Regions from separate parts of the Ruegeria sp. HKCCA5839 genome, predicted to be linked through region 3. Evidence: riboswitches for the same ligand, from Rfam matches in the RefSeq annotation. Region 3 holds a riboswitch; each other region holds the start of a gene.
The links. Region 3 has a riboswitch for cobalamin ahead of GOV38_RS18750 (DUF1636 domain-containing protein). Riboswitches for the same ligand answer to the same signal wherever they lie in the genome.

Region 1 (10,049 bases), on a different contig from region 3:
CGTAGGCATCAACAATATTCTCAAGGTTTGTGAGTGTAAAAGTTGAACCCAAGGTCTTTTCAAGGGTGGAAGCTGCTCCAAGCGTGGGTCTCCCTCGCCTTCCCGCGTCACCACCATCTCCGCCTATTGCGATACCGCCTCCTATATGCCGAGACCCGCCGCCACCTCCTCCGACCGCTCCCGGAACGTTACCGCCTCGACCGCCACGACCGCCTATGGCTATTCCCTCATTACCTTCGACCTCCACGTTACCTCCGTGGCCTCCTCTGGGAAAACGGTCTTTATCCGGCATCGCCGCCGTCTCCCCCTCGTGCTTTTCCTTTCCCGCCTATCACCTTTGCGCTCCCTCCAGCTCCACCCGAGCCGAACATGCCACCACCTTTGCCTCCCTTACCGCCAAAAGCTTCTCCATCGGCATTTTCCACTGAGGCATCACCACCTTTACCTCCCCCTCCACGCTGCCGCCGCCAAAAGGTCGTGTAAATCGCTACACCTAGGGCAGCTATCGCAACCGCTGCTGAAATGCCGCCATGCCAAGGTTGAGAAAGGAATTCCAAAACATTCGCAAGAATTGTACTCTCGCCATCGGTAGAAAGTGGGTCGGTGACTTGTTTGGGTAGTATAAGCATTTTCTCACAACTACATTTATTCAAATACTTCTTTCTTATTCGATAACTGACAGCACTAGGCTCAGTTCTTCTGCTTGCAATTCTAGTACATGCACAAACGAGAGAACAGAATAATCCGCCACCGCGAAACATAGCAAAATACACGTAATCGGCATTCAGTCTCGGTCATCGCTACAACCCCTAAATCACTGTGCACCCCCGCGCACACCCTGAGCATTCCTTGGGGTTCACTTCCCGTCTCCTTGAGCCATCTTATCGACAAAGCCAAAGGAGTACGCCCCATGTCTTGGAACCCTGCGCTAGACCCCCATTGCCCGACAGGTGACGCCGTGGACGCCATCGAGACCGTCATAATCCCTCGCGCCCGTGATCTGGGCGGCTTCGAGGTACGCCGCGCCCTACCCGCACCGAAGCGCCAGATGGTCGGAAGTTTTATCTTTTTCGATCAAATGGGACCCGCAGAGTTCTTGCCCACAAAAGGCATGGACGTACGCCCTCACCCGCATATCGGCTTGGCGACGATCAGCTATCTGTATCGTGGACGAATGCACCACCGAGATAGCCTTGGGACGGACTCGTGGATCGAACCGGGGGCGGTCAATTGGATGATTGCCGGTCGTGGTATCACCCACTCAGAGAGAACCGATGATAAAACCCAAGTGGACCCTATGCCTTTCTTTGGCATCCAGACTTGGGTTGCACTGCCAAAGGATCACGAGGACCTAGACCCTACCTTTGAACACGCCCCTGCTGATGCTCTGCCGGTGATGGAAGGTGAAGGCAAGGAGGTGCGTCTGATCCTCGGTAACGCCTACGGTGAACGTGCGCCAGTTAAGACGCCCGCAGAGATGTTCTACGCCGATGCTGTGCTTCAAGCCGGTGCCAGCATTCCACTGCCAGATGATCACGAGGATCGCGGGGTGTACGTTGTCGAGGGGTCGGTAGAGGTCTCCGGGGATACCTTCGAAGCGGGTCAAATGATGGTGTTCCGTCCCGGTGATCGGGTATCGATGAAAGCGGGTGAAAGGGGGGCACGGGTGATGCTGCTTGGTGGTGAGACGCTCGAGGGACCCCGGCATATCTGGTGGAACTTCGTGGCGTCATCCAAGGAGCGCATAGAAGAGGCCAAAGAGGCTTGGAGGGCTGAGGCTTGGGAAAGTAATCCCCGTTTCCATCTCCCGCCCGGTGACGATCAGGAGTTCATCCCCCTTCCGAGAAGGTAGCCTTCGTTCGCCACGTCAACCGCATTCAATCCTCGTCGAATGAGACCCGCCTTTCTTGCTCAATGATTGGGCCAGCACCTCGGACATGAGGGTTCCGCCAACTCAAACCTCCTGCCCGGTTACGCATCATATGACCCCGAACCCAATGCGCACGGCGTGTCTGTCTCTCCTCGTCGCCGTGGTCGTCTATTTCTTGGGTCGCTTGAAGCTGTCGTTTCCCAAGTTCGCCTAGTTTGACCTTTATGATCCGTCTGTTTGGTAGAGGACGACCCGACTTCTGATGTCTCCGCCGTTCGGCACGTGGGTAGGCAGGCACTTCATCCTTCTCTAACATCGCGTTGTGGTCGAACAAAACCGACATCCCAACCGCTATGCTCAAGAACATAAAGCACAAGGATTTCTCCTGTTCCATCGCCGCATCATCCGTGATGTCATCCCCATATGCTCGCGCGAGTTTCAGTGACGGGGAATGTCGCACGTCAACCGACGTTCCTCGAGACTCGAAAATGAGAAGATTGGGTAGAGAGCCTTCGTCATTGGAAAAAAACACCTGCGTGTAGAGCGCATCTTCGTCTTGTGTAATAAGCGCTGCTGGCCAGAAGCCGGTCTGAGTTTCCGGTATCGTCAACAACATTGCCGGAAAGGGCAAACGAACGCTACTGTACATACTGTCCAGACCGTCGATCTGCATTTGCATTGATAGGTTGCGAAGCATCACCTCTGCCTGCTCATCTATCTGATACACTTGCGCAACGCTGAGGATTTCTCTTTGCCGCTCTCCGTGAGTCTCCAATTCGCTCAATAGATCGGGAGCAAGGTCTCCCCTTGTCAGGCCTCTTAAAGAGAGCATGATTGCGGGATAGCGATCATACATTTTCAGAAGATTGGCAAGCATTGATCAGACCCCAAAAAGCAGCGTTTAAACAGTGTGTTTGTTCGTTCGCATACCGGTCCCGCCTTGAGACTTAAATCACTTTGTAGGCCATTTCGTTGCACCTGATGCTTAATCGCTACTTTACGTTCAACACAAAAAGGAAGGAGCCATGGCGGCTCCCTCCAAGTTCACTCAACGTCACTCTCTAAGCAAATCCTCGAAGCTCCTACGTCCAACCCGCACAGTTGCCCCGCCAGCCTTCACCGGGAATAACTCACGGTTCCGCTTGACCTGCGCCTTCATGAACTCACCCGGACCACGTTGTTCTGCCCTGATGATCTCCTGTAGTTGCTTGAACGTCGCCTTGAGCGGCCTTGCGGTAAGCCTCAATCACCTTCCTGATGAGCGCTCCCCGCTTGGGTAATACGCAAAGTCAGCTATGCGGACGGAGCTGCCATACGAAGTCTCTGCATCAATGACCGCTTCAAGAGCTTTCCGGCTGCCAAAGCTGAACGACATTGCCCTCAGGATCAACAATGTCTTGAACAAGGTTCTGACGGAACTTCCATTGCTTCATATCTGGAACCGGCCTGCCACCGATCTCTGGCAGTATTTCGAGCACATCAGCAATGGAAATGGTGCTGATTATTGGTTTCATAGGCGTGCCGGAACGCACCACTGGGGGGTCTTCGATGACAATTTGTGGTGCAATTGTCTGTGGAACCTGCAGAATTATGAGTTCGGTATCGGCATTCGAGATGGCCGCAAATTCACCGTCGATCCCGTCGGTCTGTTTGCCGCCAATCGCGAGATAGAAAGCACGCAGTTTTTTCAAGTCTTTTGCGTACAATACGGCACCTTTGAGCATTGCAAAATACCTCCAGAGCCTTGCGTAGCAGACATTGGCCGACGTTGCAGCATCGGTGAATTCGGGCTCGCTCAGGACCTTCGCCGCATGACTCATCAAGGTCTGCGGGGCGGGCAAAGCTCCAATTCGCTACGTCAACGCCAAAGTCTGATTTCGGGTTAATGCTCGTGATTGCAAAGCTTGTGATCCGCTAGAGAAGCCAGAACATAGCAGTCTTCCGACACGCCATCGCCGTCACAACCCTTGGAAATCCGAACCAGCTCTTTTTCAAGTGACCTTAGCCGTTTGATCTTGGCCCTGACTTCGGAAAGCTGTGAGATGGCGATATCCGTCGCGGCTTGGCATGAACGATCTGGGTGGCATTGAAGCTCGATCAGTTCCGAAATCGCCTCAATCGAGAAGCCAAGGTCACGCGCATGCTTGATGAAGCTAAGGCGTTCCAACCCAGCCGCATCATAGCGCCGTTGGTTGCCTTCAGTGCGTTCTGGTGCGGAAAGCAGGCCCATCTCTTCGTAATAGCGGATGGTCGGAATCTTGACCGCTGTGCGCTTGGACAGGTCACCAATCGAAAACATCAAATTACCTCTTGAACCTCTAGCCACTAGAGAAACTACACTATGCTAAAGACAGATTCAAAGAGGTTTCCTTATGTCAGGATGTTGCGGACACGACGCGAAGTTTGACGGCGTTTCAGATGATTACAAAAGGCGATTGTGGATCGTCATTGCACTCAATGCCACGATGTTTGTGGTCGAGATGACCGCCGGGCATTATGCGAAGTCTCAGGCACTACAGGCCGACGCACTCGACTTCTTGGGGGATGCCCTCACCTATGGCATTTCTCTGGCTGTAATAGGCGCTTCAATCCGAGCGCGAACAAATGCTGCCCTAGCCAAAGGCCTCAGCCTTTTTCTGATGGGTTCATGGGTATTCGGGTCGACCGTATATCGGGTGTTCTACGTCGGCGTTCCTGAGGCTGAAATCATGGGAATGGTGGGGTTCCTTGCACTGCTTACAAACCTTGCCAGTGTTCTTCTGCTCGTCAGGTACAAAGATGGAGACGCGAATGTCCGCTCCGTCTGGCTTTGTTCCCGCAATGATGCCATCGGGAACGTGGCAGTGATGTTTGCCGCTCTCGGCGTTTGGGGCACAGCCACAGGATGGCCTGACCTAATCGTAGCGACGATCATGGCGGGTTTGTTTTTGTCATCATCTGTACAAATCGTGCGCCAAGCTCTGGCGGAGCGGCGTGATAGCAAGCTCCATCAACAGGTTAGTGCCTAACGGAATGAAACTCCTGACGCCAAATTGAGCCAGAGCCAGGATATTGTTTTGTCAGGCGTCAGCGTTTTGATTGACTCGTCGGGAAAGCGCGTGAATAGGATGCGATGCGGTGGTCGGGATGGTTCGTTCCGACTGAAAAGGGAACGAGGTGAGAATCCTCGGCTGCCCCTGCAACTGTAAGCGGTGAGCAAACCCGGAATTGCACCACTGACACACTGTGTTGGGAAGGCTCGGGAGCGCGTTGAGTCGCAAGCCAGGAGACCTGCCGCTAGAGCAACCGCCGAGTTTCTCGGCATCAAATGTCGTCAGGAAGGACGGCAAGGAGACTGAATATGCATATTGAACCGGGCGTCGTAGACGGCGCGAAAATGGTGTTTGCCTACGGAACGGCCGCCGCCGCCGCTGGTTATTCCCTCAAGCTGGTGGCCGACGATTTGAAGTCGCACTCGGTGATTTCATTCGGGGTACGCAGTGTGCTGGCTGTGGCTACGGTGTTTTTGTTCTTCGAGGTGTTCCCGCACTTTGCGGTTGGCATCTCTGAGGTGCACTTCATATTGGGAACCACGATACTGCTGCTGCTTGGTGCGGGACCCGCAGCAATAGGTCTTGCGGGTGGGCTTTTTGTCCAAGGTGCTTTGTTTGCGCCGAGCGACATGCCCATGTACTTCGTGAACGTGACAACGCTGTTGTTCCCGCTGTTCCTCATCGACGCCTTGGCAAAACGCATCATCCCTGAGCAAAAAGCCTACGTCGATTGTAGCTACGGCGAAGTATTCAAGCTTTCACTTGCTTACCAAGGTGGTGTGATTGCTTGGGTGGCATTCTGGGCGTTTTATGGCCAAGGCTTCGGAGCCGAGAACATGGCCGCCGTTGGAAGCTTCGGCGCAGCTTACCTGTTGGTGGTTCTGGTTGAACCCATTGCTGACCTGGCAGTGTTGGCTGGCGCGAAGCTTCTTCGTGACAGCAAGCAAAGCGGTGTGTTTACGCGTCGGCTATACCACCCGGCTTGAGTCTAACAATCAGGGCGGCTCCAGTAGCTGCGGGCCGCCTAAATCCGATGCTGCGCAAACACTTGGTGAGCCGCCGAAGTCGATTGCAGGTACGGCAGCACATCTTCACCAAAGCCATCTCTCATAACCGGGTCCAACATCGGATACCTGACTTTCGCAGCTTCGCAGCAACTTGATGGGTTTGGGCTCGGAGCGGTCATTGAGTTGTTCTTTGCGGATGCGTTGCTGGTCAGATAAGTGCCCTTGCCCGACGAAAAAGGAAGGGGCCTAAGCAGCTCCCTCTAAGTTCTCTCTAGGTCACTCTCTCAGCAAAACCTCGAACATCCGACGCCCCACCAGCATTCGCCGGGAACAACTCACGGTTCCGCCTTACGTGAGCCTTTCCTCAGCGCGACCCGCGTCGAACACTGAGTTGAATGCGGGGGCTACTGTTGGGTTGGCGACCAGCTTATCGATGGCCTCTTGGGGGATTACTTCAAACTCTGCCATTCGGTGCGTCCTTGGTTATCCCGAGCAACCCATCGATCTGCGACAGTTGTGTTCGGAGCTTGGTTTTCATGACCCTGCGGGCATGTTCGAACGGAACGATCTCTGCACCGAGAATGTGGTTTGATTTTGCTTGAAAGCCCCGAGCAGAACTCAGGTCAAACGTCCAAGCGCCCGGACGGTCGGTGTAGACGGCTCCTGACGGTTGTTGGAGAACGTAGGCTGCGCCCGAAGTGCCTGCGGTCAACACCTCACAGTAGGCTGCGGAGAGGTTCTCTCGGAGACGCATCAGGTCAAGTTGCAAGTGACCCTCGTACTTTGAGTTGCTCATTTCAGTTCCTCCGGCATAGTCAGCCCGCTACTTCTTGCGACCCTGCGGATGTCGGTGGATATGAAGGCGTAGGTCTTGTTTAGGATGGCTACGATCTCAGCCCGCTCGCCGTATCCTGGCTTGATCATCTGGTTCGGGTGGGCTGTCTCGATCTGTTCAGCCTCGTCTCGCATTTCTTGGGCAATCTGACGGATACCTGCGAGGATCGAGAGGGTGCGCTTCCAGCTTTCGGTCTCGTCGGTCAGTGGTCCTGGTGTGGGGTTGGTCTTTGATGTCATGTTGTTGGTCCTTTGGTTATGCGGTGTCACTGAGCCGCTGGGTTGAACATTGAGTGCTGCTGAAAGATCGCGCGGGCATCCCGAAAGAACTCGGCTTTGCCAAGCGTTGTCCCTTTCGACCGGCGCAACATGTCCCGCCAGATCGGCAGTTGCGTGTTGGGGTCGAATGGGTCATCGGTCAGATGCTCAAGGGCGATCACTGCGGACTGGTCATAGCGATGCCGGGTGCGGCGTCCTTGGAGACGCATGAGCATGTCACCGATCTTTCGGTCGATCACCTCGTCACGGCGTTTGGAAACCATGTTCTCGGCCTTGGTCATCGGAGCGGATGCCTTGGCGATTGCGTCGAGGTCTGCCTTGTGCTGGCGAGTTCTTCCGTGCAGCGGTGTGTGCTTTTGGTAGTGACGTTTGGCGTCACCAATTGTGATAGCGTTGGCCATATTTGGAGTCCTTTGTGGAAACCCTCAGAACCCTCAAAACAGCATTTCCCTACCGACCCCTGCGGTGGGTCGATTTTAGCCTCAGAAAAGCTAATGAAATCAATGGATCACGGGAGGTGATTTGGGGAGTCGAGGGATGTTGATGGGGAGGCTTTCGGTAGTACGGAAGCTGCAACCTGAAAACGTGCGGTTGCTATCGTGGTTTGCTTGCGGACTTAATGGTTGGGTGAGACGCGAACTCATCAAAGGGGAGGAAACTCAACATGCGCAAGTTACAGGCACAGGGCATTCACCACATTACCCTGACAGGTGCAGACCGGCAGACATCAATAGATTTCTGGGAGGGTCTTCTCGGGTTTTCGCTTATCTTTGATCAACCAAACTTGGATGATCATTCACAGGGTCACTTGTACTTCGCTGCCGGAAACGGTCAGACGATCACCGTGTTCACTAATGAAGATCGAAAGCCGTCCGGCAGATTGCTCGAGGATCAAGTCGGCGCGGTTCATCATCTAGCATTTGCTGTGTCCCGTTCGGTCCTCATGCAAGTTGAGGAGCGGTTGGATGAAAGGGGCATCAAGCACACTCCGATCAAAGACCGAGGCTTCATGAACTCGATCTATTTTCACGACCCGCTGGGCTTGAGGATCGAACTTGCGAGTTACCGGTTTGAGCCACCCGAAGGAGCAACTCACGGTGACGTTCTGGCTGAAGCTCACAGGCTTCGTGTGGAACGTGGTGACCTGGCGATAGCCGATGTTCACCTAGCGGATGCGATCGAGAACATTGTCTCGGAGCGAACCCCGAGGATGTAGTTTTACTTTTTGTCGTTCTTTGGCGTCATCAACCGCCAATCGTCATCGCTTCTATGCTGTCGAGACGTGCTTCAAGTTCAGCCTCAGCAACTTCGGTTTGCTCGTGCCCTGCAAAGGTGAACTTCTCGAGGCTCTCATCGATCTCGAGTGCGACACCGAGTGTATCCGCGAGTTTCTGATAGAAGGCTTCAAGTGCGTCACGTTGGGCGGTCGTGATGGTCTCAGAGAACTTGCCGGTCTCGCGATCCCTACCCCCGACTAAGCCGATTTGGATATTGTGCGGCTTGTAGATATCGCGCCCCATTGCACCAATCGACAGAGGGTGACGGCATATCTCAACAGTGCCATCGACCTGTACCAAGTAGTGCCAGCCGATACCGAAACGACCGGTCTTGGCATGTTCAACATCGATCAATGCGGCGTTAATACGTGGATCGGCTGGGTGATGGGTGTACCTGACGAAGATGCCGGTGGTTTTCTCGCGGTGCACCGTGGGGAACATCGTGGTCCGCAAGTATGTGTCGGCCCGTTTTAACTTGAGCATAGTTGCCTTGTCCTGTTTTCACTCGGTTTTCCCAAGCAATGAGTTCACCCTTGGTCAACCGACCGGTGCCGGTGGGAGACCAACCGTCCTCGATGAGATCGACGGTTGCGTACCAGTAATCCGGGTCAGCGCAGGCACGGGGTTGGATACGGTTCAGGACAATCTCGATATCGGTGTCCCAAACCATGTCGATTAAACTGGTCATGTCTTTGTCATTCGTTCTGGCGATGGTAGCGAGCCATCACCAAACAGAAGGTCAATGACCAAGTTGCTCGCGGATGTGCCGGGCGAACTCGGTCCACGTAATCCCATCGGCGCGACCTGCCGCTCGGTCCACCGCGAACTGGCGAACGCAGCGGTCAACACCGGGGTGCGTGTCTGATGCCTGTTTCAAGAAGTCGAAGCCATCTTGCCCAAGTTCCCGCAGCGCACTCTGAGTTGCTGCCTGGGTGATCGTATTCTGGACATTTGCGAACATGGCTTGGGTGTCGCCGGGTACATCGATTTCGGATAGCGACCCGTCAGCAAGACCGCGCATGGTTTCGGTGGCTTGGTCGATAGTCATACCGGACAGGGCAATCTGACCGAATGCTGCTTCGTAGGTCTGAGCCTCTTCCATCGACATGATGCTGTCGTCGAGCGATGTGTTCAGACCATCGATCACACCGTCGAGCTCTTGGTGGCCCGTGTCGCTACCTTGCGTTTGCTCTGAGTTCGGCTCTTCCTGGTGTTCTTGTGCGGCTCGTTTGGCTGCACCGTATGACAACTGTTCGTCGAACGCAGTGTTCAGATAACCAAGCTCTCTTGCCTGCTTAACGGTTAGCTCCATGCCACCGACCTCCATTAGGTCGTTGTCGTTGAGGTCATTCGGCGAGTGAACTTCGCGGTTGAAACCGCCAGTTCGCACGTTGACGCCGCCGCTCGAGTAGTCTGCGCTCGAAGCATAACCTTTCGACGAGGGCATAGATTGTTCGATTGCGCCATCGCTTCCGAAAGTTACTCTTTCTACTGTCATCGTTCTTCGGTCCTTTAACTGAATATTAGGCCAAGCCGAGTTCGATCTCGGCAAGTTCTTGGGGGGTTGGTGGGTTTTCGACAAATGGCAGGCCGTCGATTGCTTTGCCTTCATCAAGGCTCATCAGGTGTACCGGGCAGAGCTTCGAGATTGCCTCGACCGAGTATCCGCGAAGTCGAATGCGGGAATACGCAAGGATGAGACGCAGCTTCGTGTCATCGTCCAAGTCCCTTTCGTGTATCTGCGACAGCG
Region 2 (10,049 bases), on a different contig from region 3:
CGGGACTTTGCGGATCTCGGTGGTGGCAAAGATGAACTTCACATGTTCGGGCGGTTCTTCGAGCGTCTTGAGCAGCGCGTTGAACGCGCTGGTCGACAGCATGTGAACCTCGTCGATGATATAGATCTTGTACCGCGCGCTGGCGGCGCGATAGCGGACACTGTCGATGATCTCGCGAATATCATTCACACCGGTGCGACTTGCGGCATCCATCTCAATCACATCGACATGGCGGCCTTCCATGATGGCCTGACAGTGTTCGCATTGACCGCAGGGTTCCGTTGTAGGTCCACCCGTGCCGTCAGGACCGATGCAATTCATACCCTTGGCGATGATCCGGGCCGTTGTGGTTTTCCCCGTTCCCCGAATGCCGGTCATGACAAAGGCCTGGGCAATCCGGTCTGCCTCGAACGCGTTTTTCAGCGTGCGGACCATGGCGTCTTGCCCAACCAGATCGGCAAAGGTTTCCGGGCGATATTTGCGGGCGAGAACCTGATAGGCAGGGCTTGGCGTGTCGGTCATGTTGTCTCTGACGGATTCGAGTTCCGATGCAGCGTAGAGCGACCTGCTCGTCGCGTCCACCACGAGGGCGCGAATTTCGTTTTGGATTTGGCTTGGCTTGGTTACACCGCTGAGGCACAGAGGCGCCGAAGGACACGAGACATGAGTGGATTTCAGATTTACAGTCTGACTGTGGGCGATGGGCAGTTGGCATTGTGCCCATTGCCGGGGCGCGATGGCAATTACGAAGCTGATCTATGTGCGATTGCGGCTTGGGCGCCGGATCTGGTGATCACTTTGACGACTGCCGAAGAATTGGCCCAGCTGGGGGCCTCGGCGTTGGGGCGCGACGTTGAGAATATCGGTGCGAAGTGGGTCCATTTCCCGATTGCCGATTTCGGCACGCCCGAGGATGACGCACAGTCGACGTGGGAAGATGTCAGAGCTCTGGGCCTGTGCCAGCTGTCTGGCGGCGGCCGGGTTCTGGTGCATTGTCGTGGCGGCTGCGGGCGGTCTGGGATGGTGGTGCTGCGGTTGATGATTGATAGCGGCGAAGCGCCGGTAGAGGCGTTGGCACGGCTCAGAAAAACCCGCGTTTGCGCTGTGGAAACTCAAGGACAGATGGACTGGGCGATGGGCCGTCAAGGCTGAGCTAGATCGAGGCCTGCTCGGCAGCCTGCGCCGCCATTGGCGCGGCGTTGGTGGTGACCTGCAACATGGCGCATGGCGCCTTGACCAAGGCGTCTGCGGGCATCGAAGTTACTTTGCACGAGAACATCAAGTCAGCGAACTGTTCCAGAGTCTCGTTTTCTGTCCGGGGATCAGCGTCACAAAAAATTCGAACCTGCTTTGGTCGGGCCAGATATCGTGCGGTGCACCCTTCGGCGCAATGGGTCAGCTGTGCGTGGCCGTCAACTTCGAACCCATCTGTTGTAACAGGTTGGGCCGTTGACATCGCCTGGGTTATCGCGCGCGCCAATTGCGCCAGCGCCGGGCAGGGTTTGCCAGTGCGCTGGCAAAGAGTGGCCGAAAATTGGTGAGTTTTTGTGTTCCAGATCATACCGCGCCCTCCGCGCAATGAGCAGGGGCGACGATCAGGAACACTTGGCTTCCGACAAGCAGGCCCGCCCGGACACCCCGCCCGAGTTTCGGTTTCAATTCTTGATGGCAGGTCTCCTGACTTGCGGGTTATCGCTTTGCCGACCTTCCCAGCCTTGCGGCCAGTGGCTTTTCGACATTGCTCTCCGCCTACAGTTGCGGGGGCAGTCTCGGATTTGGGCTGTTCCGATCGGATCGGATTGGCCCGCACCGCGTTCCCTTTTCATCCCGACCCCAAACCGGGGTGCGAGAACCATCACACAACCGCTAGCGTTCGGGGTGGGGCGCTGTCAAGCGGACGTTTGGTCATGCGCGCTGCGGCTTGACAGTGATGGTCGAGCTGGGCGCATATTAATTCTGAACTGATTGGTTCAGTGTGGGCGGGTGACACTATGCGAGATGACCAGCATATTATCGAAACCGAGGATTTTTGGATTCCGTCACAGGGCGGAAACCTGTCGGCGCGGCTGTACAAACCAGTCATCGAGCCGGAAATTGTGGTGACTCTGAACAGTGCAACCGGAGTTCCGCGCGACTACTACCAGCATTTCGCACTCTGGCTGGCGCTTGAGCATGGTATGGCTTGTCTGACCTATGATTATAGCGGCTTTGGGCAGTCGCTGACCGGGCGCATTCAGGATGCAACTGTTACCATGGCCGATTGGGCCTTGGTGGATATACCGGCAGCGCGTGCAGAACTGCGCCGTCGCTATCCGCAGGCCCAGCATTGGACCATAGGGCATTCCATCGGTGGAATGTTAGGCCCGGTTCAGCCGGATGTGGCGCAGATCGACCGGCTGATTTGCGTGAACTCGGGGCTTGTGACCTTTACCGACCATCCCTGGCCCTACCGTGCCTTGGCTGGGTTGTTCTGGTACGGGCATGCACCACTGCTTGCGCGTATGTTGGGGTATCTGCCCGGCAGGGCGGTTGGGTTTGGCCCGGACCTGCCGGCGGCGGTTTATTGGCAATGGCGCCGATGGTGCACGGCTCCGCGCAATTATGCGCCTGAAATCGGTGCGTCCTTGCCCGATGTCACCTGGGATTCGACCTCAGGCACAGTCGACCTGGTGACTTTCACGGACGATCAGATGGTCCCACCGCAAGCCGTTTGGCGGCTGGCCGAGCTGTTCGGACCTGACGCGCAACGCCATCTGATCGACCCGAAGGACCATGGCTTGCAATCAGTGGGCCATATCGGGGCTTTCGCGCGGCGCAACGCAGCCATCTGGCCGCAGCTTATCGCACAGCAAGGTGTCTAGAAAGGTTGTGGAAGTAAGTGAGAGGTTGGACATCGACCCAAGCGGGGCTCGTTGTGGCTGCTTCCTTCCGGACCTGACCAGGTTGGCGAGGCGCTCGCCCGCGCCAACCTCTCGACCCTGGATATAAGCAAGCACCGTCGGATTCGCAACCCATCAGAGCGTCAATGCGATCCGCAGGAAACCCTGCGCATCGGTCCCCAGTATCTCTGGCGCGTATGGGTCAAGCTCGTCGATATGCGCCAAAGCTCTTGGTCCGGTTTCCAGGATCGCTTTGGCACCACCCAGATTGCTGAAGCCAAAGGGATTTTCGGCGTGTTCCAAAGGATCTATCTGGCTGCTTTCAGCCAAATAGTCCCGCAAAACGCTTTGGATGCTGCAGGATGGAAGGTCGAGTTTGCGTGCATCGGTCACGGCGTTGAAATTTCCACCACCATTGACGCGATAGTTGTTGGTAGCGACGACGAATTCCGCTGCATCGTCAACAGGTCGCGCTTGCCAGCGCAAATTTCGGACCCGGCGGGCCTCTGGATCTGAAAGATGCCCATCCGCCCGATAACGCGCCGGTTGGCTGAGGTCGATTTCATAGGTCAGTCCATGAATGACATCAAAGTTGTGACCCGCGCGATCGGGGTCTGTCAGAACTCTTGCCGAGTCTGGATTCAGCTGCCTGAAAATCCCTGCCGACATTTCGAGCCATTCGCGTAGCTGTACCCCGGTGACACGCACAGCACGCAGTTCATTTGGGAACAGGTGAATATCTGCGACATGCCGCATCGAGATATCCCCAGCGGGGATGTCAGTATAGAAATCTGGGCCCGAGCGTCCTCCGAACTTGGCGGGGGCGACCGCCGAGAGCACAGGCAATTCCGACGTAGGATCATCATTCAACAAGGCGCGTAACGCGGCCGCCTGCGCCGCAGCCAAAAGCGCCAGGGCCCGATCTGGCGCGCAATAGGCGAAATAGCTGTGTATCGACGTTTCAAGACGCCCCACAGGCTCTGCCGCAAGGGTCCGCGTTTCGGCGTGCCCCCGAGCGAACAGGGCTATCATTTCGGGATCTTCCAGAACATCTGTATTTTTTGGACAAATCGAACGCAGTTCGGTTTCAAAATCACATATGGTCCAGGCGCCGGACATCTTATTGTCCAAAGTTATGTCTATGACACCCAGATAAGACCCTGCCGACCCGGCCATGACGACCGGTTTGCCATGAACCCTCCCTCGTCGAGCATCCACAAAAGGCAAATGGTCATGCGCAGGTCCCGGAAGGGTCAGGTGGGTATGTCCGGCTATGATAACGTCGATGCCGTCGATTGCTGCCAGTTGTATTACCGCGTTTTCCAGGCCGGGCCCCGCGCTTTCGGCTTGCAGACCGGAATGGGCCAGAACAATAATCAGATCGCAGCCAAGGTTGCGCAGCGTGCTGACCGTTTCTTCGGCGCTTCGCAAAATGTCGTGCGAAGCCACCTGACCGTCCAGCTTGTGCCGCTCCCACATAGTGGTTTGTGGGGGTATTACGGACATGACGCCGATCTTGATGGTGGCTGTTCCAGCATCATGCGTTATGTTGCGGTTTAAAACGGTGTAGGGTCGCCAGCCCGCGCCTGTGGGCTCACGGTCCAGATTGCTGCAAAGCACGGGGCAGTTCAATTGTGACGCAAAGCTGTCGATCAGACCCAGCCCGAAGCTGAAATCGTGATTGCCCAGCCCAACGGCATCGTACCCAAGCCGATTGAACGCTTGAGGCAAGGGGTGAGTGTCCGCACAGTGCGCGGCAGCCCAATCGCCAAAGGGTGTGCCCTGCAAGGCATCACCATTGTCGAACAGCAAACTCAATACCCCTTCGGAATGCGCCTCATCCTGCGCAGCACGGATCAAGCTTGCGGTTCTGGTAAATCCGATCCTTGGGTCCTTGCGATCCGAATAATAGTCAAATCCGGTCAAATTCATATGAAGGTCGGTCGTCGCTAGGATCTGGATACGCGCCGGCGATGATGATACTTCGGCGGTCTTGTCTTTTGTATTCAAGTGTAAAACTTCTGCATGTTGTTGTGCATTTGAATAATCCTATAGGTTGAATAAGCGCAATAAAAACGACAAGTTCGCGGACAATCTGCCGCATTCTAACGATAGCATATTTGAAAGGTCATTGCGTCAACGATCAAGACGTGGCAGCCCTGTCGCCAAAATGAGGGCGGTGCATGAAACGAGCAGAGGAGGTGACCTTTGGGGGGTCCGGCCTGAACAGGGCGGCTGAGCGGCGCAGTGACGCTGCCTTGCTGGCTCAGGATTTGGCGGATCCGTCGGCGCGCTGCCTTTTGCTCTGGCGCGGAAAGGTTTTGGTGCAGGGCGAGAATTTGGACCAACTGGCGCTCGTTCCGCTCAGCCACACCCTGTTGACCGACGGTCCCGGTGGTATCGTTGACGCACCGGTTTTTCTCGGCCTTACCAAAGAGAGAGCGCCTTTGTTCGCAACCGATATTTCCGGCTGGGCCGCCGAAGGGTTGGATCTGGCTGGCGTAGGTGCGTTTGTCGATCAGACCGAGCAGCAGCATCCAGATTTGCCCACCGGTCAGGTCTTTGCCGAGCTGCGCAGGATCATGACCCGTCTATCGGCGCGCGATGCCGAACTGGCCGCAACAGCCAAGGCCGTCATCGGCTGGCACGAAACCCATCGGTTTTGCGCCCGCTGCGGCGCTCCCAGCGAGATGGCGCAAGCGGGATGGCAGCGCAGTTGCCCCGATTGCGGTGCCCAGCATTTCCCAAGAACCGACCCCGTGGTGATCATGCTGATCACACATGGCAACGCGGTTCTGGTCGGGCGCTCACCTGGGTGGCCCGAGGGGATGTATTCGCTGCTGGCCGGTTTTGTCGAACCGGGCGAAACGCTCGAAGCTGCGGTGCGCCGCGAGGTGATGGAGGAAGCCAACGTGCCTGTGGGCGCTGTGCACTACCTCTCAAGCCAGCCCTGGCCCTTCCCGGCCTCGTTGATGTTCGGCTGCGCGGGCGAGGCTTTGTCACGTGATATCAAGATCGACCCGGTTGAAATCGAAGAGGCGATATGGGTGAGCAAGACCGAGATGATGCAGGCGTTCGCCGGGGATCATCCGAAACTGAAACCCGCCAGAAAGGGTTCGATTGCTCATTTTATCCTGCAACATTGGCTGGCGGATACGCTGGATTAACCCTTAGAACGATAAGCAGGGAAAAGGCTGAGCGGAAAAACAGATGCAGTTCAAAGCGCAGGAGGACATAACCGCCCCGATTGATGCCGTGTTTTCCATGGTGTCCGATGTCGACCGCTTTGAACGCATGGCCATGCGACGCGGGGTCGAGGTGCGTCGTGTTGTTTCGAAAACACCGCTGCAGGCGGGGGCCGAATGGCATACGAGGTTCAGCTTTCGGGGCAAACCGCGCGACATATCGGTTCTGATGACAGAGTGTGAGCGGCCATCGCTGATGCAGTTCACCTCAAGCAGCCGCGGCATGATCGGTCAGACAGTGATCGAGCTGTTGGCCCTGTCTCCGCGCCATACGCGGCTTAGCATCCAGCTGTCTCTTGCCGCCAAGACCCTTCCGGCGCGACTACTGTTGCAATCCATGAAGCTGGGCCAGGCCCGGTTTCGCAGACAATTTCAGGCGCGACTCAGCGATTTCGCACAAGAGCTCGAACAGCGTCACAACCACGGGGTTTGAAAAGTCGAGGTTCGGCAAAAGGCACCTCGGATGGCTCTGATTGTTTTCCAGAATGGTGAGCCTACACTCAAATACTGGCCCGGTCGGGTAAGTGGCGAAACTTGGTTTTCGAGGTTTAGAATTTACACCGCTCGTCGCTATAACACATGTTCCGAAGCTGTCTTCGAAGTGTGTCGATTTGGTTGCGACTGAAACCCAGTTTTCGCTGTTGAATCAACGTAGATCTCAAACGCGGACTTTTCCGACCTAAGTCAGCGGGCCAACAGAAGCTTTGTCGAGAATGGCTGTATGACTATCAGTACAGGTTTTCTTCGGCATCTTCTTTGCAGCCGTCCGCGATCTCAGTGACGGTTTCAGGCATCGCGCCGTGAACCTTCAACATCTCTGCAAGAGTGGGGACATCGGAGGTGTCCGGCCAATCCTGTGATTGCCAGACCTTTCCGCGTATGAACGCTTTTGGGCAATGGCATAAAACCCTTTCGACATGTACGAGCAGGATCAGATCCGAGGGCCGTCCGTTGACCGAAAGCTGTTGCCCCAGTTTGGTGTCCCTAACGACCGCTCCTTTGCCACTGACGCGCAGTGTGTCTCGATGCCCAGGAATTATGAAAAATATGCCGACATTCGGGTTCGCCAGAATATTCTCGAACGTATCCATCCGATTGTTCCCGGGGCGATCGGGAATTGCGATGAGTTTTTTGTCAATGACCTTTACGAAACCTGCGGGGTCGCCGCGAGGGGTGATGTCCAATATTCCGTCATGACGCGTCGTAGACAAGATCGCCAATGAGGACGTTGCGATAAACCGCCCGGCAAGTTCATCAATGTGGTCAATTACTTTGTTGTCGACCCAATGATCGAACGGTTTTTCCCCTCCTCGCAGTTCGATTGGTAGCTTCAAATGATGGTCAACGCTGCATCCAAAAACACGATCCATAGGTCAATCTCCGTTCAACTACGGCGACGTTACCATACGCAGCTTGGCCCGAAAAAGGGCGCGGAAACCTATGTCGGCTCTTGGGCACGCGGCAGACATTCTTTGCATCCTAAACAAAGGGCAGGTTCTGGTATTGAAAATGTCCGGTGACGATGTGGGTTCCGGCAGCTCGGCGAACAAAGCTGCCGTTCGCTTTGGCGGTGCAATCAGCTGCTTTGATTTGAGGGATCTGGCGCGCAGAGTCGGCTGTTTACATCCACAAACACACAACTCGTGCAGGTATTCCTTAAGGATCTACGAGCCTCTGATCTCTCATTTTCTTCATCCGCAATCTGCATTCATTGTCTGTGCGCGTATTCTTGTAGGTGGCGAAAACGTAACCTCCCGCCAACCGGGTCGAACCTGATACCTCGATGAAATAGCCTTCGCTAACTTGCTCAAAGAACTCGAAACGTGTCGCGGCAAAGCTGCCGTTTACCAAGAACCCCGTTATGTCTTTGACGCCAAAGCTGACCCCTCGTGACTTGCCTGACAGTCTGCCGTTGGGCGTTTGCTCAAAATAGTAGATATAGCGGCCAGACCCCACACTGCATTGTAGTGTCGCGTACCATTTGCCGGACAGATCAGGTTCATGGGGCTTGTCGTCATTCGGAAAGGCACGCGACTGTATTCTTTCTGCTTCCGTGACAAGATGGTAGTGCCCGGCTTCACAAAAGGTGCAGATCGAAAAGACGAAACTCAAGATTGATCCTGCCAACACCTTTCTTGCTCCAAAACTCTTGTCTATCCGTCGTCATATCATATTCGTAGCGCAGAGTAACGATTGTGGCCGTACTCCATGCAATGCAGTGTGCAACCTAGACGATGAAGTGAAGTATCTCGACTAGCGGATGCTTATGCGTTTTGCTGACAATTCCGGGCGCGGCTCGGCGATTTCGCATAACCGGCGCGACAGAGCCACGATCACGGGATTTGACCAATCGGGTTTGCGAAAAACGGGGTCTCAAATGGCGCAGATCATCTTCCTGCATGGCGCGTCGAGCGGTGGAAAATCGACGATCGCACGCGCATTGCAAAGGCAGATCGAGCGCCCCTTCTGGCACATTTCGATTGATCATCTGCGAGACAGTGGTGTCATACCAATGGCGCGATTCAGGGCAGGGGATTTTGAATGGTCCAAGGAACGCGCCCGGGTATTTGAGGGATTTCACGCCTCGATCGGTGCCTATGCGGATGCTGGTAATGATCTGATCCTTGAGCACATTCTGGACACCGACGGATGGGACAAAACACTGCAGCAGGTTTTTGCCCCGCATGACGTTCTGTTCGTGGCGATCCACTGCGCGCTGATGGAACTTGCCCGCCGGGAAACCGGGCGCGCTGACCGCGCCGAAGGCAGTGCGGTTCAGGATCAAAAGACGATCCACAAAGGCAGGCGTTATGATCTGGAGCTGCGGTCCGAAGACGGGATCGAAGCAAATGTCGACGCCATTCTCAATGCGTGGCGCAGCGGGGTGCGCTGTTCGGATTTCTCGTAGCCCCGATAAAAGCCCGGCCTAGCCCCGCGGTCGAGCGGCCGGATAGACGCCAAGGACCTCTACATTGGTCGTGAAATGCTCCAGCTCATCCAGCGCCAGTTGAACGTTTCTGTCCGCAGGATGTCCGACGATATCTGCATAAAACTGCGTGGCGGTGAATGAGCCGTCGACCATGTAGCTTTCCAGTTTGGTCATGTTGATCCCGTTGGTGGCGAACCCGCCCATCGCCTTGTAAAGCGCTGCTGGGATATTGCGGACCTGAAATACAAAGCTGGTGATCATGCCGTGATCCCCCCGCCGCGATTCGTCTGCCTCGCGCGACATGATCAGGAACCGTGTCGTATTGTTATCCTTGTCTTCGATATGACGCGCCAAAACGTTCAGCCCATAGATTTCGCCCGCAAGCTCGCTGGCCAGTGCGGCTGAGTGTTTTTCTCCGGCTTCGGCCACTTCGCGCGCCGCCCTTGCGTTGTCCGGGCTTACGCGGCCGCGGATATTGTGGTGTTGGAGAAACCCCGCGCATTGAGGCAGCAACACCAGATGCGAATGCGCCTCGGTGATGTCGTCCAGACTGGCGCCGGGAACGCCCAGCAGGTTGATATGCACGCGGACAAACGCCTCATCGACAATGTGAAGCCCGCTATCGGGCAGCAATCGGTGAATGTCGGCCACCCGCCCGTAAGTGGTGTTCTCGACCGGCAGCATCGCCAGATCCGCCTCACCAGACCTGACCGATTCGATTACATCCTCGAAAGTGCGGCAAGGAAGAGCATCCATATCGGGCCGCGCGTCGCGGCAGGCCTCGTGGCTATAGGCGCCGGGTTCCCCCTGAAAAGCAATGCGGTTGGTCATTTGGTCGATTCCGTGCAACAAGTTTTCGAATTGGGCGTTTCGTCGCGGTGTCTATACCTTGCCTCTTGCAAGGGGAAGCCTTAGACACCCGGCAGACAGCTGAAATGGACACGCGATCAATGTTCGACACGATGACAGTTACCAAGGCCGCCGCAGGCCTGTTTG
Region 3 (10,049 bases):
CATAGCGGCAGGGGCCGATATCTTTGCGCACAGCCCGGTTCAATCCTTGGAACGAGACCGTGACAGCTGGGTTCTGAAAACGCCGCAGGGAGCAGTGCGCGCGAAGTCAATGATCCAGGCCACCAACGCCTATCATCAGGACCTGCACAAGACCGCGCCAGCCTATGTGCCGGTCTACTATTTCCAATACGCGACGGCGCCGTTGTCTGACAATTTGCGGGCCAGCATCTTGCCGGGCAAAGAGGGCTGTTGGGATACAGGCCTGATCATGACGTCCTTTCGAATGGATCAGGACGGGCGTTTTGTTCTAGGGGCTATGGGCGATTTGGGCCATGTAGGCAGCGCATCGCACACGGCTTGGATCAGGCGCAAAATGGCTGACATGTTCCCGCAACTGGCGTATCAGCCCTTTCAGCAGGGCTGGCACGGGCGCATTGCTATGACTTCCGATCATCTGCCCAAAATCACGCAGCTTGGGCCAAACGCCCTTGCGATCCACGGCTATTCCGGGCGCGGCATCGGGCCCGGGACTGTGTTTGGCCGTTTGGCGGCGCAGAGCCTTCTGCGCGATGACCCCGCGCTGTTGCCTGTTCCTGCAGTAGCAAAGCATACCGAGCGCTGGACCGGCCTGCGCCGCGCCTATTTCGAAACCGGCGCGGCGCTAACGCATTTAGTCAAAGCGCGGTTCTGAGCTCAGACCGAGCGGGTGATGCCGCCGTCGACCCGAATGTTTTGCCCGGTAATATACCCGCCGCCTTCGGAGGCCAGCATTGCGACGACCGACGCGATCTCGTCATAGCTTCGCCGATGGCGGCCCATCGGGATGGCTATTGTATTTGGAACGGGTGAGGGTTGAGGGCAAGGTAGCTCTGGTTACCTCGGACCTGGCATCGGGACCGTTGCTCAAAGCGTTGGGGCAGGCGCTGATCAGTGATCCGGGCTTCTACGTTATTGCTCCGGTGAAGCCCCGGCAACCCAAGCTTGTGGATCTGATGCGAGAGTGGCTGTTTGATCAGATCTGAACGGGTGTGATCCACACGAAAGAGACGTGGACCGCGCCCGGAAACAGAACGGTGAATTTTTGCCATTCCCCCCATGGACGCCGGACGAGGCCTGAATTAACGTCCCCGCTGAACCCAGTTTCCCCTGATATACAGGTACGAGGTAATTTCATGGATTATCACAGTCCCGCCAGTTTTGCCGAGGCTTCCGCTCTGGCTGCCAACGCGACGGGCATAACCCGGTTTTTGGCGGGTGGCACCGATGTGTTGGTGCAGCTGCGCTCGGACCTGGTGACGCCGGATACGCTGATCGACATCAAGAAAATCGAGGGTGTCAGCAACATCGAGCAGAATGCGGATGGCAGTTGGACCCTTGGCGTTGCTGTAACGGGCGCCGAGATGAGCGAACACACCACTTTGGGGCAGGACTGGCCCGGTGTGGTCGAGGCGATGGATCTGATCGGATCGACCCAGGTGCAAGGACGCGCGACGCTGACCGGCAATCTGTGTAACGGCTCGCCCGCTGCGGATTCGGTCCCGGCGATGGTTGCGGCAGGTGTGACGCTGACTGTGACCGGCCCGGATGGTGCGCGCACCGTGGCTGTCGAGGACATCCCCACCGGACCGGGCAAAACCAGCCTGGCCAAGGGTGAGGTGGTGTCCGCCGTGCATATCCCGGCGCGTGGCGAAAACGGAGGCGACGCCTATCTGCGGTTCATTCCTCGCACCGAAATGGACATTGCCGTTGTGGGTGTGGGCGTGAACCTGCGCCTTGACGGCGACACGATCACCGAAGCGCGGGTCTGTCTGGGGGCCGTGGCCCCAACCGTTCTTTTGGTGGAAGACTGCGCCAAGGCGATTATCGGCAGCACGCTCGATGACACCGCTCTGGAGGCGCTGGCAGAGGCGGCCTCGGCGGCATGCAACCCGATTGACGACAAGCGCGGCACTATCGCGTTCCGCACCGAGGTCGCCGGAGTTTTGGCCAAACGCGCGGCGAAAATCGCCTATGCCCGCGCGAAGGGAGAAAAAGCATGAGCAAGTTTCACGTAACAACTCAGGTCAATGGCGACGAGGTCGAGTTTCTGTGTGATCCTCGCGAAACCCTGTTGGACTGCCTGCGCGACAAGCTGAACCTGACCGGCGCTAAAGAAGGCTGCGGCACGGGCGATTGCGGCGCGTGCTCGGTCACTGTTGATGGGCGTTTGGTGTGTTCATGCCTGATGCTGGGGGTCGAGGCTGAGGGCAAGCAGATCGAAACGGTCGAAGGCATTGCGGATGGTGATGTTTTGCACCCGTTGCAAAAGAAGATGATCGAATATGCCGCCCTGCAATGCGGTATCTGCACGCCGGGCATTCTGGTTGCGGCCAAGTCGCTGCTGGAAAAGAACCCCAACCCGACCGAAGAAGAAACCCGGTATTGGCTGGCAGGCAATCTCTGCCGCTGCACCGGCTATGACAAGATCATTCGCGCCGTGATGGACACGGCAGCTGACCTGCGGGAGGCATCGTAATGGCACTCGACGATCGCAAATCTGGTTTCACCTTTGTCGGCACGCGCCCTGACCGCCCCGATGGTCTGGACAAAGTGACAGGCCGTGCCAAGTTCGGTGCGGATATGTCGGCCCCTGGTATGCTGCACGGCGCCATTCTGCGCTCACCCCACGCCCATGCGCGGATTGTCCGCATCGATACATCGAAGGCCGAGGCACATAAGGACGTCAAAGCTGTCGTCACCCGTGCCGATTTCGCCGAGGTTCCCTTCAAACCCGGGCTGGAAGGCGAATTCTGGAACGTATTGGAAAACGTCATGGCCGGGGAAAAGGCACTGTATGACGGGCACGCGGTTGCTGCCATTGCGGCCACGTCGGCTTTGGCTGCACGCGATGCGGTAAAGCTGATCGAGGTGGAATATGAGGTGCTGCCTCATGTCACTGATGTGGACAAAGCCATGGCCCCCGACGCGCCGGTGATCCGCGAAGGCGCTGCGGATTATTCGGTTCCAGAAGGGATGCACCCAAACGTTGTGCGCTATCACGAAAGCGGGCACGGAGATGTCGAGGCCGGGTTTGCCGAGGCGGATCTGGTCATCGAAGACAGTTTTGTGACCGAGGCGACACATCAGGGCTATATCGAGCCGCACGCCTGTCTGGGGCAGTTGGGTGCGGATGGCAAAGGTGAGTTGTGGTGCACCACTCAGGGCCATTGGATCGCGCAAAAGACCTGTGCCGCGCTGTTGGGGATCGAGACTTCGCAACTGCGGGTGACCGCTTCGGAAATTGGCGGTGGGTTTGGTGGCAAGACAACCGTATTCATCGAACCCGTCGCTCTGGCGCTAAGCCGCAAAGCCAACCGTCCGGTAAAGATCGTGATGTCGCGGTCCGAGGTGTTCCGCGCTACGGGGCCAACGGCCTCTGCGTCGATGGACGTCAAGATCGGCATGAAAAAGGATGGTACGATCACGGCGGCAGAAGGCATTTTTCGTCTGCAAGGCGGTGCGTTCCCGGGCGCTCCGGGTGACATGACCGCCATGTGTGCTTTTGCACCTTATAACCTGACCAATGTGCGTCAGGTCGGCTATGACGTGATGGCCAACCGCCCGAAACAGGCGGCTTATCGCGCCCCGGGCGCGCCCATGGGGGCTTTTGCTGTTGAATCGGTGATCGACGAACTGTGCAAGAAACTGGATCTTGATCCCATCGATGTCCGCCTGAAAAACGCAGCCCATGAGGGCACCAAGGCCAGCTATGGCCCGACCTATGAACAGATCGGTCTGGTTGAATCATTAGAGGCCGCGAAGGCGCATCCGCATTACTCGGCACCTCTGAAGCCGGGGCAGGGACGCGGGATTTCTTGCGGGTTCTGGTTCAACCATGGCGGCGAAACCAGTGTGTCGCTCGCCTTGTCCGAGGATGGTTCGGCTCAGGTCATGGTGGGCACGCCCGATATCGGCGGATCACGCGCGTCGATGGCGCTGATGGCGGCCGAGGTTCTGGGCATCCCTTACGAGAATATCCGGGTGACCATCGCGGATACCGCCACCCTTGGATACAATGATGTCAGCCACGGCTCACGCGTGACTTACGCGTCGGGTCTGGCGACCATCAAGGCAGCAAAACATGCGGTCGAAAAACTGTGCGAACGGGCAGCGGCCAAGTGGGGCATCCCGGTAGATGCAGTCAAATGGGAAAACGGCTGCGCGGTTCCGTCGGGCCCCAATGCGGGCGATTTCGATCCTTTGCCGCTGGCCGAGATCACTGCCAACATGGGTTCGACGGGCGGGCCGATTTCGGGCCATTTCGAGGCGACACCCGAGGGCGCAGGCGTATCCTTTGGCATTCATATCGTTGACGCCGAGGTTGACCCCGAGACCGGCAAAACCAGCGTGTCTCGCTATACCGTTATCCAGGATGCGGGCAAGGCGATCCACCCGGCTTATGTGGAAGGCCAGTATCAGGGGGGCGCTGCGCAAGGTATCGGCTGGGCGCTGAACGAAGAGTATATCTACGGCGACGATGGTCGCCTGCAGAACTCGATCTTCCTGGACTACCGCATCCCTGTCGCCAGTGATCTTCCGATGATCGATACCGTGATTGTCGAGGTCCCGAACCCTGGCCACCCTTACGGAGTGCGCGGTGTCGGAGAAACCGGGATCGTGCCACCCTTAGCGGCCATCGCCAACGCGGTATCGCACGCAGCGGGTGTACGGATGCGCCAGCTGCCCATGTCACCGCCGCGTATTCTGGCGGCGCTGAAGCAGGATGGTTGAAGTCAACCTTTGGTCAGGTCTCCGGTCATTGACCGGGGGCCAGCAGGTTGTCGAAGTCGACGCCACGACGACGGGCGAAATATTGCGCGAGCTTGTGCGTCGCTACCCCCAATTGCAGGCGCCTATAGATGCCGGCGTCTCAATCGCGATCAATGGCCGGATCATCGCCTCGGGACTGTCCGAGCCAGTGCCCGAAGGCGCTGAAGTTTACTTGATGCAGCGCCTAAGGGGGGGCTAAACCGACCTTTCTGGCTTCAGCGGTAGCGGTACTGGGGCGCAAAAAAGTGCTGATTGCGAAATCCCTTGTGATGTACCTTGCCATGATGCTTGGGTTTCTTCTTGATCACATGTCCGCTATGGCCGCGGAACTTGCGAGGCTGGTACGGATTATAGCCATAATGTTTGAACAGGAACTTCTTCCCAACTGATTTTTTCTTGAGTGTCTTGACCTTTACAACCGGCGCCGCCGGTTTGGCTTTCGCCGTTTGCGCAACATAAGCATAATGCTTGTGGACAGCTGGCGAAGAGAGCTGAGGCACATGAGCGTTACCTGCCTGAATGATCTTGTAGACCGCTCCTTGAGGATGGTGTGCGTCATTCGCGGTTGCCATATGCGGCCCGAAGCCGGCAACTAGCGCAACCAGGGCAGGAAGTAATTTGGAAATTGAACGTGTCATAACGTCTCCTTTCATCGGCCCAGTTTGGGGGCTTGATACAAAGGTGGGGATGACCCGCGCTGACGCCCAATAAACCCCGATCACGCTCTGGCGGGTTGTTGTGAGATCGGGTGGATCAAATTTTTGTGCCCTGTCGAATCCGGTTGACGCGTTTTGCGATCTCAGGCACTCAGATTGTGATGGTTCCTGCGGGTCCGCCCAAGGGATGAAAAGGGAACACGGTGCGGTGCACGAAGCCACCTAGTCCGTGACTGCCCCCGCAACTGTAAGCGGTGAGCAAAGCCAATCAGCCACTGATCCATCGGATCGGGAAGGACGGCCAAGCAATGACCCGCAAGTCAGGAGACCTGCCATCTTTGATGCAACCACACCGGGGCGGGGTGCCCTGGAAGGAGGTCAAGATGGCGCGTTCAGCGTGCAGCAATACGACTGATACCTTCCGTCCTCGTTTGGCAACAAGCGAGACGGCAAATGACTGCCAATCCTGATCACTTCATTCTGATCTGCTCGACCTGTGACGGTGGAGCTGCGGTAAGCGCCGAAATCGCTGCAGAGGTCAGCAGTTTGCCGAATGGTTTCGCCATTCGGCACGTGTCTTGTATGGCTGGCTGTGAGCGGCCATGCACCGTCGGGTTTCAAGCCACAGACAAGGCGCAGTATCTCTTTGGTGATATCAAAAGCGATGATGACATCGCCGCCCTGCTTACCTTTGCACGGCAATATCATGCCAGCGCAGATGGCTGGACGAAGGCCACCGACAGGCCCAAGGCGCTGCTGCACAAAACGCTCGCCCGCCTACCCCGGATCGGAGAGGAGGTGCTGCAATGACTCAACCCGCCTTTCTGGTTGCCGAGAACCTGGAATACTACGCGTTGAACGGTGATGTTTTGTTGCAGGACGTGACTTTTGCGCTTGAGGAAGGTGCCATCCTCGCCATTGCCGGGCCAAATGGTGCTGGCAAGACCACATTGTTGAACTTGCTGTGCGGTGCGGTGCCTTTGGCATTGGGCGATGTGCATGTGAGCGGGCGCAGCCTCAAATCCATGACTGCGATGGATAGGGCGCGCAGCATTGCGGTTGTCGGCCAGCAAGAGTTGCCAGACGGGCGCTTGATGCTGCGCGATTACATTGCATTGGGTCAGATCCCCATCCGGGCGGATCGTTCTGCCGCAGAACATGCCGAAGACATCAACCGGATTCTGGACTTGACTGGGCTGGCAGGACAGGCGGAGAAACGCATGGCCATGCTGTCAGGCGGAGAGCGTCAGCGGGCACATATCGCGCGTGCGTTGGCGCAAAAGCCGTCGCTGCTGTTTCTGGATGAGCCCACCAACCATCTGGACCCAGACGCCAAGGGGCGCATGTTGTCTCTGGTGGCGCAGTTGGGCATCACGGTTGTCATGATCGTACATGACCTGGTGCTGATCCCGGAATTCGCCACTCATGTGGCACTGATGAAATCGACCCGCATGACCGGGTTTGGCCCTGTCGATCAGGTTCTGACCTCGGATCATGTTCAAGACACGTTTGGCGTGGATTACCTGAGTTTTCAGTACGAAGGCCGCGTGATCCCCGCGCTCGACATCCGCAAAACTACCATATCGAACAAAAGGACGAATTGATGAAACGACTGATCTGGTCGGCTTTTCTTGCAACCGGCATGGCCACCAGCGCTGTGGCGCAGGGTGTTACCGTCGACAATTGCGGTGAGCCGCTTGTCTTTGAGAAGCAACCCGAACGGCTGGTCGTGCATGACATGAACATGACCGATATGGCCTTTGCGCTTGGGTTGCAGGACAAGATCGTGGGTCTGACTGGCATTACCGGTTGGTACAAGACCAGCCCCGATTTTGACGCGCAGCGCGGAGACATCCCCGAGCTTGCGCCCAAATACCCCACTGTCGAAAACCTTGTAGCGGCCGAGCCAGATCTGTTTTTCGCCGGTTGGTACTATGGCATGCGACCGGGTGGTGAGGTGACGCCTGACACTTTGGCGCCTTTTGGCATCAAGACCATGATCCTGACCGAAAGCTGTGTGCATCTGCACGATGATCGCCCGCAGGCCAGCATGGATCTGCTGTTTGACGATGTGCTGCGGCTTGGGCAGGTCATGCATGTCGAGGACAAGGCCGAGGCGCTGGTTTCAGACTGGAAAGACCAACTGGCCGCCATCGAGGCGCAGACCGCCGACTTGGAAAAACCCCGTGTTTTCCTTTTGGACGGTCCTGCAGACGCACCGTTCACCGCCGGTAAATTCGCCATTCCTGACGCGATGATCACTGCTGCGGGTGGTGAAAACGTGACCCATGATCTCGACACCAGCTGGGGTCGCACCTCGTGGGAGGCGGTTGCTGCTTCGAATCCTGAATTTCTTGTGCTGTTGGACTATCAAACCGGCAACGGCGCCGAGGATACGTTCAAGTTTTTGCAGGACCATCCGGTCATGTCGCAGGTCGATGCGGTGAAAAACGCGCGTTGGATCGGCCTGCGTTATGAAGAGCTGACACCGGGACCGGCAAATATCGAGGCGATCTCGAAAATGGCGAAGGCCATGCACCCGAGCCTGAACTGACATGACCCGCACGGGCCTTGTCTTTGCTTTGGGGGTGGTCTTATTGGCCGCCCTTTTGATGGTGTCTACGGCCTATGGCACCACGCCCATTCCTGTTTCCGAGGTTTGGGCGGCAATCCGGCAAGGTGCGGGACTTTCTGATTCAGAGATGTCGCCGACGCACCGCATTGTCTTTGACCTGCGCTTACCCCGCGCTTTGTTTGCCGCGGTCATAGGAGCTGGGCTTGGCATCGTGGGGGTAGTCCTTCAGACAACTACGCGCAACGATCTGGCCGATCCATTTCTGTTTGGTCTGTCTTCAGGTGCTGCGGCCGGCGCGGTGTTTGTCATCACCGTTACGGGCGACATTCTGGGAATCTGGACTCTGCCTCTGGCCGCCTTTTGTGGCGGGCTTGTGGCCTCGGGCATTGTGTTGGCACTGGTCCATGGCCTGCGCACCAGCGCTCCGGAAAAGCTGATCTTGGCTGGTCTGGCGGTGTCGTTCCTGTTTTCGGCAATCACCAACTATCTGATCTTTTCCGGCGACAACCGCGCGGCGCATTCAGTGATTTTCTGGATGCTGGGCGGGCTGGGACTGGCCCGGTGGGAAACGTTTCCTTTGGTTTGCGCAGGGCTGGGTCTGATCCTGGCCTATTCCCTCTATCGCAGCCGCTGGCTGGATGCGTTGCTGACCGGAGATCTGACCGCCGCCACCCTGGGCGTGCCGGTGCAAGGGGTTCGGTTCAAGATGTTCTTTGTTGCCGCTTTGGCGACGGCAATGTTCGTCTCCGTTGCAGGTGTCATCGGGTTTGTGGGTCTTATGGTGCCCCATATCGCGCGGGGCATAGTGGGCCCGCTGCATCGCCAATTGCTGCCGACAGCAGCTTTGGTCGGCGCCATGTTGCTGACCGTATCAGATATCCTCAGCCGCCTTATGTTGTCTCCACAGGAATTGCCGGTCGGCATTGTCACGACCTCATTGGGGTCGGTCTTTGTATTTCTGTTGCTGTTCAAAAGCCGGAACACCATGCGCTGAATGCAAAAAAAGCCGGGCGCTGGGCCCGGCTTTCTGACTTTGGTTTCAGTTGCAGGGTTAGCTGAACACACGCCCCAGCGCGCCGTCGACGGCATCGGTGATCTGGTCGATATCATCTGCGGTTGCGATCAGTGCAGGCGAGAAACACAGCGTGTTGTTGCGGCCCGGGATCGAGCGGTTGGTGACGCCGATGATCACACCTTGCGCCATGCAATCCGCCACAACCGCCTGCGCCAGCTTTTCGTCCACAGGCTCACGGGTCGAACGATCTGCCACCAACTCGGCACCTTGGAACAGGCCTTTACCGCGCACATCGCCGATCACCGCGTGCTTTTCCATCAGGCCCTGAAGATTGCTCATCAGGCGTTCGCCCATGACGGTGCAATTCTGCAGCAGGTTTTCATCTTCGATGATCTTCAGGTTCTCGATCGCAGCGGTTGGTCCGGCGGTGCATCCGCCAAAGGTCGAGATGTCGCGGAAATAGTTCATCGGATCGTCCGCATTGTCTTTGAACATGTCAAAGATCTCTTCGGTGGTCACCAGACACGCAATCGCGGCATAGCCCGAGGCGACACCCTTAGCCATGGTCACGAAATCGGGCTCGATGCCATAGTGCTGATAGCCGAACCAGGTGCCGGTACGACCTACACCGCAAACAACCTCGTCGATATGCAGCAAGATGTCATATTTCTTGCAGATCTCTTGCACACGCGGCCAATAGCCTTCGGGCGCTTCGATCACGCCTCCGCCCGCTGTCACCGGCTCGAGGCACAGGGCACCCACGGTGTCGGGGCCTTCGCGCAGGATGACCTCTTCGATTTGATCTGCCGCCCATTCGCCGAAGTTCTCTTCGGGTGCGCCGTCCAGCTCATGCTTGCGGTATTCCATGCAATGCGGAACGCGGACAAAATCGGGTGCGAAGGGGCCATATTGCGCGTTGCGCTCGTTCTGCCCACCTGCTGACATCGTGGCCAGGGTAGAGCCATGATAGTCGCGGTCGCGGTACAGGATCTTG

Region 1: it holds a riboswitch for cobalamin, as region 3 does, so the genes downstream of both, GOV38_RS14350 (energy-coupling factor ABC transporter permease) here and GOV38_RS18750 (DUF1636 domain-containing protein) in region 3, are expected to answer to the same signal.
Region 2: it holds a riboswitch for cobalamin, as region 3 does, so the genes downstream of both, GOV38_RS20925 (hypothetical protein) here and GOV38_RS18750 (DUF1636 domain-containing protein) in region 3, are expected to answer to the same signal.

What each region holds. Positions count from the first base shown of each region.
Region 1 is NZ_WQIE01000005.1:68,693-78,741, forward strand. It holds gene GOV38_RS14315 (hypothetical protein) at 1-292, opposite strand, end outside; gene GOV38_RS14320 (hypothetical protein) at 282-773, opposite strand; gene GOV38_RS14325 (pirin family protein) at 911-1,852, shown strand; gene GOV38_RS14330 (hypothetical protein) at 1,878-2,747, opposite strand; gene GOV38_RS14335 (hypothetical protein) at 3,211-3,690, opposite strand; gene GOV38_RS14340 (helix-turn-helix domain-containing protein) at 3,753-4,169, opposite strand; gene GOV38_RS14345 (cation transporter) at 4,243-4,878, shown strand; cobalamin riboswitch at 4,969-5,163, shown strand; gene GOV38_RS14350 (energy-coupling factor ABC transporter permease) at 5,211-5,888, shown strand; gene GOV38_RS14355 (hypothetical protein) at 6,364-6,705, opposite strand; gene GOV38_RS14360 (hypothetical protein) at 6,702-6,983, opposite strand; gene GOV38_RS14365 (hypothetical protein) at 7,010-7,423, opposite strand; gene GOV38_RS14370 (VOC family protein) at 7,687-8,238, shown strand; gene GOV38_RS14375 (hypothetical protein) at 8,267-8,782, opposite strand; gene GOV38_RS14380 (hypothetical protein) at 9,039-9,797, opposite strand; gene GOV38_RS14385 (hypothetical protein) at 9,823-10,049, opposite strand, start outside.
Region 2 is NZ_WQIE01000013.1:44,868-54,916, reverse strand. It holds gene GOV38_RS20935 (DNA polymerase III subunit gamma/tau) at 1-522, opposite strand, end outside; gene GOV38_RS20930 (protein-tyrosine phosphatase family protein) at 664-1,152, shown strand; gene GOV38_RS20925 (hypothetical protein) at 1,154-1,561, opposite strand; cobalamin riboswitch at 1,650-1,872, opposite strand; gene GOV38_RS20920 (alpha/beta fold hydrolase) at 1,992-2,861, shown strand; RNA gene ffs (signal recognition particle sRNA small type) at 2,877-2,975, opposite strand; gene GOV38_RS20910 (bifunctional 2',3'-cyclic-nucleotide 2'-phosphodiesterase/3'-nucleotidase) at 3,015-4,889, opposite strand; gene nudC (NAD(+) diphosphatase) at 5,063-6,046, shown strand; gene GOV38_RS20900 (SRPBCC family protein) at 6,090-6,557, shown strand; gene GOV38_RS20895 (MSMEG_1061 family FMN-dependent PPOX-type flavoprotein) at 6,853-7,494, opposite strand; gene GOV38_RS20890 (hypothetical protein) at 7,781-8,236, opposite strand; gene GOV38_RS20885 (chloramphenicol phosphotransferase CPT family protein) at 8,391-9,032, shown strand; gene GOV38_RS20880 (prephenate dehydratase) at 9,051-9,884, opposite strand; gene GOV38_RS20875 (cytochrome c family protein) at 10,004-10,049, shown strand, end outside.
Region 3 is NZ_WQIE01000008.1:91,969-102,017, forward strand. It holds gene GOV38_RS18710 (FAD-binding oxidoreductase) at 1-691, shown strand, start outside; gene GOV38_RS18715 (SDR family oxidoreductase) at 694-819, opposite strand; gene GOV38_RS18720 (hypothetical protein) at 831-1,022, shown strand; gene GOV38_RS18725 (xanthine dehydrogenase family protein subunit M) at 1,173-2,039, shown strand; gene GOV38_RS18730 ((2Fe-2S)-binding protein) at 2,036-2,515, shown strand; gene GOV38_RS18735 (xanthine dehydrogenase family protein molybdopterin-binding subunit) at 2,515-4,770, shown strand; gene GOV38_RS18740 (MoaD/ThiS family protein) at 4,763-5,008, shown strand; gene GOV38_RS18745 (hypothetical protein) at 5,025-5,447, opposite strand; cobalamin riboswitch at 5,611-5,817, shown strand; gene GOV38_RS18750 (DUF1636 domain-containing protein) at 5,919-6,275, shown strand; gene GOV38_RS18755 (ABC transporter ATP-binding protein) at 6,272-7,069, shown strand; gene GOV38_RS18760 (ABC transporter substrate-binding protein) at 7,069-8,019, shown strand; gene GOV38_RS18765 (iron ABC transporter permease) at 8,021-9,034, shown strand; gene GOV38_RS18770 (aspartate aminotransferase family protein) at 9,092-10,049, opposite strand, start outside.